2 regions of the Brevibacillus sp. M2.1A genome follow, and region 1 is predicted to be linked to the other one. Evidence: riboswitches for the same ligand, from Rfam matches in the RefSeq annotation. Region 1 holds a riboswitch; the other holds the start of a gene.
What was found. A riboswitch is a leader RNA that binds a small molecule or an ion and turns the genes downstream of it on or off. The one in region 1 is predicted to bind FMN.
Positions count from the first base shown of each region.

Region 1 (6,132 bases):
ACACCCACACGCCATAAGCCTCTGCCACTTGGTGATCAGGATCTGACAGAAGCGGAAAAGGCAATTCGTGCTTCGCGATAAATTTATCATGCGATTTCACAGAATCCGGACTGATTCCGAGAACAACTGTATTCAGCTCGGCAAAGCCTGAATGGAAGTCACGGAAGTCGCATGCTTCTGTGGTACATGTTGGCGTTTGGTCCTTCGGATAAAAATAAAGCACTACATTTTGACCATGAAATTGGGAAAGTGAGAGGGTCTGATTATTGCTCGCCTGCAAAGTAAATGCAGGTGCAGCTTGTCCTACTGCCGTCAAACTTTTCCCTCCTCTCGATAATATCCTGTTTTCGCTGGTCCCATTTTACCACAATCTAGTAGTCACTTCATCCGCATACAAGTTGCGCTTTGATTCAGAAAAGGATAGAATTAAAAAAAATAAAATTTTGCCTAGTCAGTTGGATGGTGAATTCGCATGAAAGAGTTTTTTGAAGTAACAGATCCAGAAGCGCTAAAATCGCTTGCTATAGCGGAACGGGTTAAAATTTTGGAACTCTTTGAAGATTTGGAGCCCAGAACGGCCAAACAAATCGCTACAGAACTAGGCGAAAATGCAGCACGGCTACATTACCATGTGAAAGAGCTCGTGCGTGTTGGACTGCTCGAGCAAGTGGATACCCGGGTAAAAGGCTCCATTGTGGAGAAATATTATGAGCCTGTTGCCAAGGTCATTCAGGTCAAGCTTCAATTGATGATTGAAGAAAACGCTCAACAATTAAGTGATGTCATGTTTACTCCGTTTCGTACTACGGAAAAGGACCTCATGCGAACGCTCAATCGCTTCGTCGCAAGCGACCAGGATGTTCGGAAGGAATACAAAAATACGTTCGCTTTTAATTTGACTGAATTTTATTTGAGTCAAGAAGAACGTAATCAATTTGTGGAAGACATCTCTGAGCTGTTGCAAAAGTACAAAGGGTTCAAAAAGGAATCTGGCCGTCGAAAATTCAAGTTTTTCGACATCTTGTTCCCATTGACTCCGGCTGATCCAACAGATGATTCAGATGATCCTTTTGATGATTCGGATGAGTAAGTCACCAAGAAAACCATCAGATACGATGGTTTTCTTTCATTTTCTAATCAAAGGAGGACTCCAATGCGGACGATCTTGTTTGATTTCGACGGCACAGTTGCCGATACCCTCCCCTTGATCTTCACCGCTTTTCGCTCCACCTTTCAGCAGTTTTTACAAGAGCATTATACGGACGAGCAGATTGTAGCTCTCTTTGGCCCCACAGAGACAGGCATCTTGCAAAGCAAGCTTCCCCCACATGCGCATGACAACGCCTTCGCACATTTTTATCGTGTATACACAGATGAACACTCCCGCGTACAAAATCCGGAAAATATCCGAATGATGCTCGACGAACTTCACGCAGCCGATATCCAAATGGGAATCGTAACAGGAAAAGGACGAAAAAGCGCTGACATCTCCCTTCGCGAATGGGGATTAGATTCGTATTTTTCCGTCGTGATTACAGGGGATGAGGTCACACATCCAAAGCCTCATCCAGAAGGTATTTTTACTGCTATGAAACAGCTAGGCGCAACTCCTGCGGAAACCATTTTCGTAGGTGACAGTGATGCTGATGTTTTGGCTGGTCGTGCCGCTGGTTTGCGAACAGTCGGTGTGGATTGGCTTTTGGTTACACAAAAGTCGGGAAAATTCGATCCCGAGCCTGACTACCACTTTACGGATGTGCAAGCTTTTACCGATTGGATTCTCGGACGCTAGTTGAAAAAAGGGTGTGCCCCTGCCGCAAAAGCGTGGACACACCCTTTTTTGATTAATACGCCCGTCCGAACCAGACACTATGCTGTGACTCTTTGCCGCAGCAAAGGCAGACTTTCTTTTGTACAGGAGGCTCAAACGGGATGTTGCGAGAGGTGAACTTGGTTTCTTCCTTGATCTTCGATTCACAAGCGTCATCCCCACACCAGCCAGCTAACACCCATCCGCTCGTTTTGTTTTCGCTCTCGTTTTTGGCAATATGAGCGGATAGCTGCTCCAGTGTGTCGATCCCCAGATGTGAGTTTTCATCACGGAATGCTAGTGCTTTTTGGAACATATTTTGCTGAATCTCTTCCAACAGTTGAACAACGGTCTGCGCGATACCTTCAAGTGAAACCGTCACCTTCTCCCCTGTATCGCGTCGAGCCAAAATCACTTGACCATTTTCCACGTCACGTGGGCCGAGCTCCAGACGCAGAGGAACCCCGCGCATTTCCCACTCATTGAACTTCCAGCCTGGTGTTTCTTCGCGAAGATCAGCACGGACACGCACTCCTGCGGCCTTGATTTCGTCAAAGAGCGGATCAAACGCCTCCATGACTTTCTCGCGCAGCTTCATCGGACCGACCGGGATCATAATCACCTGCGTCGGAGCCATGCGAGGCGGCAACACGAGACCGCGGTCATCGCCATGCACCATGATCATCGAACCAATCAGTCTCGTAGAGGTGCCCCATGATGTGGTGTGAACGTACTTGAACTGATTGTCGCGATCCAAAAACTTGATTTCAAAGCCGCGCGCGAATTTATCGCCCAAATAGTGCGAGGTACCCGCCTGCACTGCTTTTCCATCCTTCATCATCGCTTCAATGGAATACGTGTCAACAGCACCCGCAAAGCGTTCACTTGGTGTTTTTTGTCCCTTCCAAACCGGAATGGCCAGCTCCTGCTCAACGACCTCTCGGTAAATCTCCAGCATTTGCATCGTTTCCTGACGAGCTTCCTCCTCTGTCGCATGTGCCGTGTGGCCTTCTTGCCAGAGAAATTCCGATGTCCGCAAGAACGGCATTGTCCGCTTCTCCCAGCGAAACACGTTTGCCCACTGATTGATTAATACAGGCAGGTCCCGATAGCTCTGAATCCATTGGCTGTACATATGCCCGATGATCGTCTCGGAGGTTGGACGTAGTGCGAGCTTTTCCTCTAGCGGCTCGCCCCCAGCCTCTGTTACCCAAGGCAGCTCTGGATTGAAGCCCTCGATATGCTCTTTTTCTTTTTGAAAGAAGGACTCGGGGATCAGCATCGGGAAATAGGCATTGCGATGCCCTGTCTCCTTGAAGCGCTTATTCATCGCCTCTTGAATTCGCTCCCATAGCTCAAAGCCATCCGGCTTGAAAACGATGCAGCCGCGCACCGGTGTGTAGTCCATCAAATCCGCCTTTTTGATGGCATCGATGTACCAACGCGAAAAATCCTCCGATTGCGGTGTAATTTCTTTTACAAACGCTTTGTCCTCTTTCATCCGTCTACGCTCCTTTTTGTTCTTACGTAAAATGCAAAAAATCCCCCATCCCAAAAAGGGACGGAGGATTAACTTCCGCGGTACCACCCTGATTGACCATAGCAATACGCCATAGTCCTCTCGATAACCCGATAACGGTGGGCATCCGGCTAAGCTCTTCACCAGCGGCTTCAGGATGGGATGCAGTTATCCTTTACGTATCAGCCTTCCAGACTAGGGCCGACTCTCTGTAACGTGGGAATAGCTGCGGGTCCTTTCATAGCCTTTTGAAACTTTCTATTAAGTTAACATATTAGCGAGTCATGTCGTGGTTGTCAATTGTTGGTACGCGCAGCGATTCTGGAGCCGAGCTTCACGTAGATCGGATACGCGACCACTGAAATCATAACACCTTTGAAGAGATTGAACGGCACGATTCCGTACAGAACCAATGACCAGATGCTTGTCGCGTTGAACATAGTCAAGAGCTGTTCAATCGGCATTTGATAAAGCACAGCGTACGCAGGCAACAGCACATATGCATTTGCCACAGCCATGACGATCGTCATCAAAACCGTCCCCAGAGCGAGACCAGTCAGGAAGCCTTTTTTGCCTTGGCCCAGACGCTGCATGTAGACAGCCGCAAAAATAAAGCTTGATCCTGCTACGACGTTTGCGAGTTCACCGATCAAAAGGCCATCTGTATTTTTGAAGAGCATGTGCAGTGTATTTTTCAGTACCTCGATAATAATGCCAGCTACAGGTCCGTACATGAGTCCCCCGATCAATGCCGGGAGTGTGCTGAAGTCGAGCTTCAAAAAGCTTGGCATCAGTGGTACGGGAACCTCGAGATACTGCAGAATAAATGCAACGGCCGCCAGCATGGGAATCGTCACCAGCTTTTGGGTTGCACGTGTGCGCGAAGAATGCAGCGCTGTTTCTTTCATGTTTACCATCTCCTCATTTTTCTACTCCTTCTTGAGGAATGGCAACAGTCGTTGTATGCTCACACGTCTTGTTACACAAACAGAATAAACCCTGTGGCTATGTTCCACAGGGCATTTGCAAGCGTATGACAAAACCATGCGCAAATAAAAGGTACAAGAAACAAGAGGGCTGGCCTCTACGTTCTCATCCCGTTTGCACAGGTAAACAAGCACGTGTGATAAACGTACTGTCGTCATCCTTCTCCCATCCAGACTGTACTGTCGGCTCTGGAATCACACCAGATCCTGCACTCCGTCGCAACTTTACGCTCGGGAGGCTCGCGGGCTTAACATGCGTAAAGCATGATCACCGCCGGTCGGGAATTTCACCCTGCCCCGAAGGAATGTGTAGTTGTATACAGCATATTATACTGCTGTTTTTTGATTTGACAATAGAGGAAACTGCCAAAGCGACACTTCTTATTTATTTTTCCGATGTGTTTAGTGCGAATAGCGAATAAAAAAGACACTTGCTAACTAGAGAGCACATTATGCTATCATTCGCTTGTACAATAGAATCGGCTCCTCAAGGGTGGTCGCGGCTCATCCCCATAGAAAGCGGGTGAGATCGGCTTGGTAGTTACCTTGACCAAAAAGAAATAGACCGCCCTTGAGTTGACAGCTCTGCGGTCTATTTCACAACATAGTATTGATCCGCACCCCTTTGCGGGAAGCGCCTATTGTACCGACCGTTCCGGTTGCAGCCGGGATGGTCTTTTTTTACCTCACAACGACTTCGGATTATAAATAATCAAGAACCCGCTCCCCGATACTTCGTGACTCCCCAGTTCCAGACCAACAGCCCAATCCCGAAGAAAATAACAGCCACTACCGGCGTCATTGCCGCATATGTGTACCAGACTTCCTTGCGCAAAAAGTAAGCCGCCGGATAAACACCTACGAAAGCAAACGGCAGCACGTAGGTGAGCACAAAGCGAATAGCCTTGTTGTACACGTCTACCGGATAGCGCCCATATTGCTGGATGTTGTAGATCATCGGAGCAATCCCTGTCCGCGAGTCGGAAAAGAAGCTAACCGCGGCAATCGCGGTATACACGCCACCGTAAATCAGTGCCCCGCTGATCGAGAGCCCGATAAAGATGAACACGTCGTACCAGTAAAACGACAAATCGAGTTGAATGGCAGCATACCCCATGATGATGATCCCGGTTATGACGCCAAAAATGCGGTCTGGCGCAATCGACTCGAGGCACACCTGCGCCAGATTGTGGATCGGTCTCGTCAGGATGCGATCCATCTCGCCCCGGATGATGTACCGTTCGTTGAAGTCCCAAAAACCGAAGAACATCGAGAATAACGCGTATGGAACCAAAAAGAACCCATAGATAAAGATAATCTCGTCACGCGTCCAATCCCCCATCAGCGGAACATGGGTGAACACAACAACAATAAAGACAAGATTGATCAACTCAGAAACCAGATTGGACACAAAATCCCCGAGAAAATCTGTTCGGTAGGCAAGTCTCGTCTTGAAGTACTGGCTCAGGTAGTCGGCAAAAATACTGAAAATATGTCTCATGTCTTGCATGCTCTACCCTCCTTGCACAACCAGCTTGTTGCGGGCAAGACGCCACATCACCAAGATGGGAACCAGTATGACAAACATCCAAACCACCTGAAAACCGATCAATTCCCAGGAGCGTTCCGTTGTAATCGCACCTGTGAAGATCAAGCTCGGATAGTAGTTGACCGCCTGAAATGGAAGATACCCCATTACCGTTTGCGCCCAACCGGGGAAAAAGCTGATCGGCAGCACGAGACCAGACAACAGATCCACCACGACCCGCTTGGCTCGCATCATGCCATCGTTTCGGAACAGGAAGAAAGTAAGCAAG
Region 1 is NZ_JABSUY020000001.1:1,685,004-1,691,135, reverse strand. It holds gene bcp (thioredoxin-dependent thiol peroxidase) at 1-316, opposite strand, end outside; gene HP567_RS08295 (winged helix-turn-helix domain-containing protein) at 473-1,090, shown strand; gene HP567_RS08290 (HAD family hydrolase) at 1,154-1,792, shown strand; gene proS (proline--tRNA ligase) at 1,845-3,311, opposite strand; gene HP567_RS08280 (ECF transporter S component) at 3,626-4,237, opposite strand; FMN riboswitch at 4,470-4,624, opposite strand; gene HP567_RS08275 (ABC transporter permease) at 5,028-5,825, opposite strand; gene HP567_RS08270 (ABC transporter permease) at 5,829-6,132, opposite strand, start outside.

Region 2 (6,132 bases), 3.9 Mb from region 1:
TCGCTTATTCCCTCTCCTTATCTGTGCAGATGAAGCAGGTGGCCCAGCTTCTCTTGTTTTGTTGTCAGGTACTGTTTATTGTGCAGATGCTCCGGCATTTGAATCGGCACCCGTTCTTCTACTGTCAAACCGTAGCCAGTAAGCCCACGGATTTTTCGTGGGTTATTGGTCAAAAGCCGCATGCGTTGCACACCTAAATCCCGCAAAATTTGCGCACCAATACCGTAATCTCGCAGATCAGCGGCGAATCCTAGCTTTTCATTGGCCTCAACCGTATCCAAGCCTTCCTCCTGCAGCTTGTAGGCACGGAGCTTATTAATCAAGCCAATGCCTCTGCCCTCCTGGCGCATGTACAATAAAATGCCGCGTCCGTTCGCTTCGATCTGTTCCAATGCAGCGTGCAGCTGTGGACCGCAGTCGCAGCGGTATGACCCGAAAATATCGCCTGTCAAGCACTCCGAGTGCACGCGAACGAGAATGGGCTCATCCGGTCCGATCTCTCCCTTAATGAGAGCCACATGCTCTTTGCCATCCAGCTCGTTCGTATAGGCCGCTATTCGAAAATCACCGTAGGCGGTCGGAAGCTGCACTTCGATTTCCTTTTTCACCATGGATTCCGTCCGCATCCGATACGCTATCAGGTCTGCAATCGTAATCAGCTTGAGCTCAAAGCGGCGTGCAATCTCTACCAATTCCGGCAGACGTGCCATGGAGCCATCCTCGTTCATAATTTCGCAAATGACTCCCGCTGGAATGCCCCCCGCCAAGCGAGCCAAATCAACTGCCGCCTCCGTGTGACCCGCTCTGCGCAATACACCGCCAGACTTCGCGATTAACGGAAAAATATGTCCCGGTCTGCGGAAATCTTCTGCGGTCTTCTGCTCATTGAGCATCGCCAAGACCGTTTGAGAGCGCTCGTGAGCGGATATCCCTGTGTGTGTGCTCCCTTCATCGATAGACACGGTAAAAGCCGTTCCTTGCTTGTCTGTATTGGCATTCACCATCGGAGCCAGCTGCAAGCGAGTTGCGTGCTCTTCTGTCACCGGCACGCACACGAGTCCCCTGCCGTGCGTGACCATGAAGTTGATCATTTCAGGCGTAGCCGCTTCGGCCATGCAGACAAAATCTCCTTCGTTTTCCCGATCCTCATCATCTACCACGATGACTGCCTTGCCCTGACGCAAATCTTCCAATGCTTCTTCTATGCGATGAAACATACTTTCTCCCTCCTACTCACGCGAAGCCATTTTCCTGCAAAAAGGCTAGACTGAGCCCGCCAGATTTTTCTGTACCGCCATGGTTTTGATAACCTAACAAGCGCTCCACATATTTGCCGATGACATCCGTTTCGAGATTCACCAAGTCCCCAGGTCGTCTGTCTGCAAGACTTGTATTCGCCAGCGTATGCGGAATGATCGAAACCGTAAAACCGTTATCGTTTACGTCCACCACGGTGAGACTGATGCCATCTATGCAAATCGATCCACGGGCAATGACGTACTTCAACAGCTGCGGTTTGGCCTCAATCCGGAACACAACTGCATTCGCATTCACCTCTCGTGAAGCAACTATTCCGGTCCCGTCTACATGTCCGGAGACGATATGCCCGCCGAATCGATCCCCCAGCCGCATCGCCCTTTCCAAATTCACTCGCTGTCCACTGCGTAATTGGCGCAAGCTCGTCTTATTCATTGTCTCTGGCATCACATCGACGCAAAACTGACGATTGGTATAAGAAGTAACCGTAAGGCAAATGCCATTGACCGAGATACTGTCGCCGAGCTTCACCCCTTCAAGTACCTGCTGTGCGCGGATGACCAGTCGGCTCGCCTGTTCGTTCCCTTGAATCGATTCCATCACGCCCACTTCTTCGACCAGTCCCGTGAACATGCTCTCTCCTCCTCACCTGCTACGTCTGATCCTCCCATTGTGGGTACCCGCTAATCTGTACATCGCCTTTCCCAATCGGAGTTATCATGACATTTGTCAGCTGCACTGCTTCTCCCATCGTTGCAAAGCCTTGACCACCGAACGGCGAGGGCGCACCGCTTCCTCCGATCAGCTTTAGCGCGATATGGCTCACGACCTTCTGAATCGCTCTCGCCTGCAAAAAGGAGCCGTTTACTTCCTGTCCGCCTTCCACAAGCAACGAGGTAATCCCCAGCTCCCCCAACGTATCCAGCACCTTTTCCACGCGAATTGGCCCTACCATTGTGATGACCTTAACTCCTCTTGCTGCAAGCAGCTCCTGCTTTTCCCTTGGGGCTGCATCTGTCGTAAAGATCCATGTCTTCGCATCTGTATTCTGAACGACACGGGCATCCAGCGGCGTACGTAATTGGCTGTCCAAAATCACGCGAACTGGCTGGCTCCCAAAACACTGCTCTCCCTTGCGCGCCGTCAACAGTGGGTCATCAGCGAGAATCGTCCCAACTCCAACCAGGATTGCATCATGCTGCCTGCGAAGTTCATGCACCTCTGCCCGAGCCTCTGCACCAGTAATCCACTGACTGTGTCCCGTGACCGAAGCAATTTTTCCGTCCAATGTACTGGCCGTCTTTACCGTCACAAATGGACGTCTGGTTTGGATGTAATGGAAAAAGACTTCATTGAGCGCCTTCGCTTCCTCTTCTCTCACGCCCACCGCCACTTCTACTCCTGCTGCCCGCAGCATCTCGATGCCTCGTCCCGCCACCAATGGATTCGGATCGAGCGTAGCTACAACCACACGACGTACATCAGCTGCGATCAACGCTTCTGCACACGGCGGTGTTTTCCCATAGTGACTGCAAGGCTCCAGCGTCACATATACGGTCGCACCTTGCGCTTTTTCCCCAGCCATCCGCAGTGCGTGCACCTCAGCATGGGGCTCTCCTGCCCGCAGATGCGCTCCCATTCCGACGATGGTTCCCTCTTTCACAATCACAGCTCCGACCATGGGATTCGGACTGGTTTGGCCTCGTGCTGATCGTGCCAGCTCCAGCGCCAGATCCATGTACTTGCTGTCCTGTTCCATACCGCACTCCTTTCTGTTCCATCATTCCAGCCAAGCACAACGCAAAAAGCCCTTGAAACCTCACAGCGTTTCAGGGCATAGGGAAAGAAGCCTTACCTCATCTGTTTTTTGAAAAAACAAATGAAGAAAGCAAAAAATCTTCTTCCATCCGGACTGTACCGTCGGCTCTGGACTTTCACCAGATCAGTCGCTGCAAGCGTGGTCAGCGAGTCGCGGGCTCAGACGTACGTACGCCATTACCGCCGGTCAGGAATTTCACCTTGCCCTGAAGATTGTCGCTATGAAGTTTTATGAAAAATAAAAACGCCCATGAATATTATGCTCAGGGCGTTCAGAAAGAAGCCTCGCTTCTACCGTTTTTTGAAAAAAACAGCGAAACAGGCCGTTCCAAATACCTTCTCCCATCCGGACTGTACCGTCGGCCTTGGATTTGCACCAAGTCAGTCGCTATCAACTGCTTCGATAGCGAGTCGCGGGCTCAGACGTGCGTTCGTCATTACCGCCGGTCGGGAATTGCACCCTACCCTGAAGGCTGGTATTCAGTTAGGCAAAGTATAGCATATTTTTCGCTATTGTCTGTAATCATTTATTGGAGAAGTGCACTTTTACTCTTGCTCGCACATTTCGAGGACCGTCAGGAGTTCTTTCAAATCATTGATGTACGCTCTTGGCACAACACCATTTCGCTCCATGTCCAACTCATTCCCTTGATAGGCAATAAAAGCAACTTGTCCATCACAGGCCGCCTTGCCATCGATCCACGAATCCCCGATCATCGTCCAGGCCGAAACAGGCCAATCTGGCTTTCGGCTGCGAATATAGTGAACGCCAGAGGGAGATGGCTTCAATGTCGTCATCTGCTCGCGGGCGACGATTTCAGCGAAGTAGGAGGCGATTCCCGTCTCGTTCAAAGCCTCCATTGCAGCAGCATACGCGTTGTTGGTCAGGATATACAACTGGTAGCGGTTCTTCAACTCCTCCAGCACTTCTACCGCGTGTTGCTCCAGAACGGCACCATGCATCCCTTCCTTCTCGATCGTGGTTACTGCATCCCACATCGCTTGCTCCAACTCTGACGTCATCTGCTCCGCTTTTCGCCCGATCTCAATGAGCTGTGATGCGGTATGCTTTTCCCATTCAAATGTTGGGGAAACGATCCCATTGTCCACCCATAGCTGAAATATGGCCCGCTTCATCTCGGTAAAATCGATCCTGGATTGCAACAAGGTGTTGTCCATATCGAAAATAATGCCTTTTTGAAAGGTTCTGCTCATTTTGTGCCTCCATTTTTGACAATAGTCGTGAATGATCCTTCCATTTTATCAAAAAAAGGACTATCCCTCCGTCATTTTATAACTTTTGGGACAGCCCCCTTTTTGGGGTTCGATATTGAGTTCCTATTGCTTCTTCTTGGCGCTATCTACTTCATACGGCACATCCTTTGGAACTCCTCCGGCTGGCCAGTCTTGTGCCTTTTTGGCAAAGTCCGGACGTGGCTTGGACAAAATATAGGCAGCTAGGTCCGCTGCTTCTTGATCGGTTAACGAGCCTTGCTTGATGCCACCCATTTCCCCTAAAGGCATATTACGCTGAATGTAGCCAGCCGCTTTGGAAATTCGAGCCATGCCTGCACCAATATTGAAGGAGTTATCCCCCCATAGTGCTGGGCCAGAGTTTGGACCTGTACCTGAACCATCAGCAGCATGACATTGTAAACACGATTTTTGGAAGAGGGCTTCTCCATTTGCCACATTCGGTTGAGGTACGGTCTTCATATCATTTTTCTCTATCCACGGGCGCTCTTTAATTCCTACTGGTACATCTGTTGAGATATATGTCAGATAGGCAACCATCGCTCTCATTTCGTCGCTGTTGTAAGGCAATGGCTTTCCGTTCATGCTTCGTTGAAAGCAACCATTGATCCGATCTTCAATAGTAATCACTTTTCCAGACCTTGGAATGTACTGGGGATAGACTGCGGTGACACCCGTTAATGGGGAGGTCGCATCCATTCCTGCATTACCGTGACAGCTGGAGCAGGAAAGCTTATTTCCTGTGTATTCAGGGATCACTGTGCTCGTTTCATTCATTAACTTATGTCCATACTTAATCGATTCTCCCAATGGCCCTTCTGGTACCTTGTCCATACTAGGCGGGGTGTAAGAATCTAAATTGATTGCTCCCGTTGCCCCACTCGCTGTTTTATCTTTGGCCTCATTCGCTGTTGAGGTGGGTTGAGCGGACTGCTGTGTAGCGCAGCCTGCAAAGACCAGCATCGCCACTACAACCATAGACAGCTTCTTCCAGCCTGTCTTCTCTTTTTTGAACATAGGTCTCACTCCTCCATGTTGATCGTGCATTCACACCATGAGAGTAGCAAGAGGCGTGCCAAACCATAGAAGCAGGAAAACGAACGACTTGGCGCTTCCAAACAGCAAGAAAAAGAAAAGACCATGCCAAAATGTCATGGTCAGTACGCGACAAAATGTCACGGTCAGTACGCGACAAAATGTCACGGTCGCAGCTCGTACTCTTCGATTTTTCGGTACAGATTACGCACGCTGATCCCCAGCTTCTCAGCTGTCTTGGTCTTGTTCCATTGCAGAACGTCCAGCACATGCTTGATATGTTCTCGCTCTACGTGTTTCAGTAAAAACGCCTCTTCCTCCCCCGATTCTGCAGAGAAAAGGAGCTTTCGATCTGACGGGTTGTGATGCACTGGCTGTTCATGAGGAAAGAGATCCTTGTCGTCAATCTCCTCTCCTTTTGCCAAAACGACAGCGCGTTCGATCATATGAGCCAACTCCCGAACATTCCCCGGAAATGAGTAGGCCAAAAGAGCTGCCTGGGCTTTCACAGAAAGCGGTTTGACTGGATACTTACGCTTCAGTCGATTCAAAAAGAAAGCCGACAATGGCAAAATGTCCTCTCTTCTCTGGGCGAGGGGTGGAATCGTTAAATCCATGACATGCAGCCGGAAATAGAGATCGGACCGAAACGTTCCTTCTTCCACTTTCTTCTCCAGATCGGCATTGGTAGCAGCAATGATCCGAACATCCACCTTGTGCAAAATCGGGCTCCCTATTCGGCGAAATTCACCCGTTTCCAGAAAACGG
Region 2 is NZ_JABSUY020000001.1:5,598,362-5,604,493, forward strand. It holds gene ribH (6,7-dimethyl-8-ribityllumazine synthase) at 1-1, opposite strand, end outside; gene HP567_RS26695 (bifunctional 3,4-dihydroxy-2-butanone-4-phosphate synthase/GTP cyclohydrolase II) at 18-1,217, opposite strand; gene HP567_RS26700 (riboflavin synthase) at 1,234-1,890, opposite strand; gene ribD (bifunctional diaminohydroxyphosphoribosylaminopyrimidine deaminase/5-amino-6-(5-phosphoribosylamino)uracil reductase RibD) at 1,910-3,016, opposite strand; FMN riboswitch at 3,149-3,293, opposite strand; FMN riboswitch at 3,406-3,553, opposite strand; gene HP567_RS26710 (HAD family hydrolase) at 3,622-4,290, opposite strand; gene HP567_RS26715 (c-type cytochrome) at 4,414-5,346, opposite strand; gene HP567_RS26720 (sigma-54-dependent transcriptional regulator) at 5,529-6,132, opposite strand, start outside.
Region 2: it holds a riboswitch for FMN, as region 1 does, so the genes downstream of both, ribD (bifunctional diaminohydroxyphosphoribosylaminopyrimidine deaminase/5-amino-6-(5-phosphoribosylamino)uracil reductase RibD) here and HP567_RS08280 (ECF transporter S component) in region 1, are expected to answer to the same signal.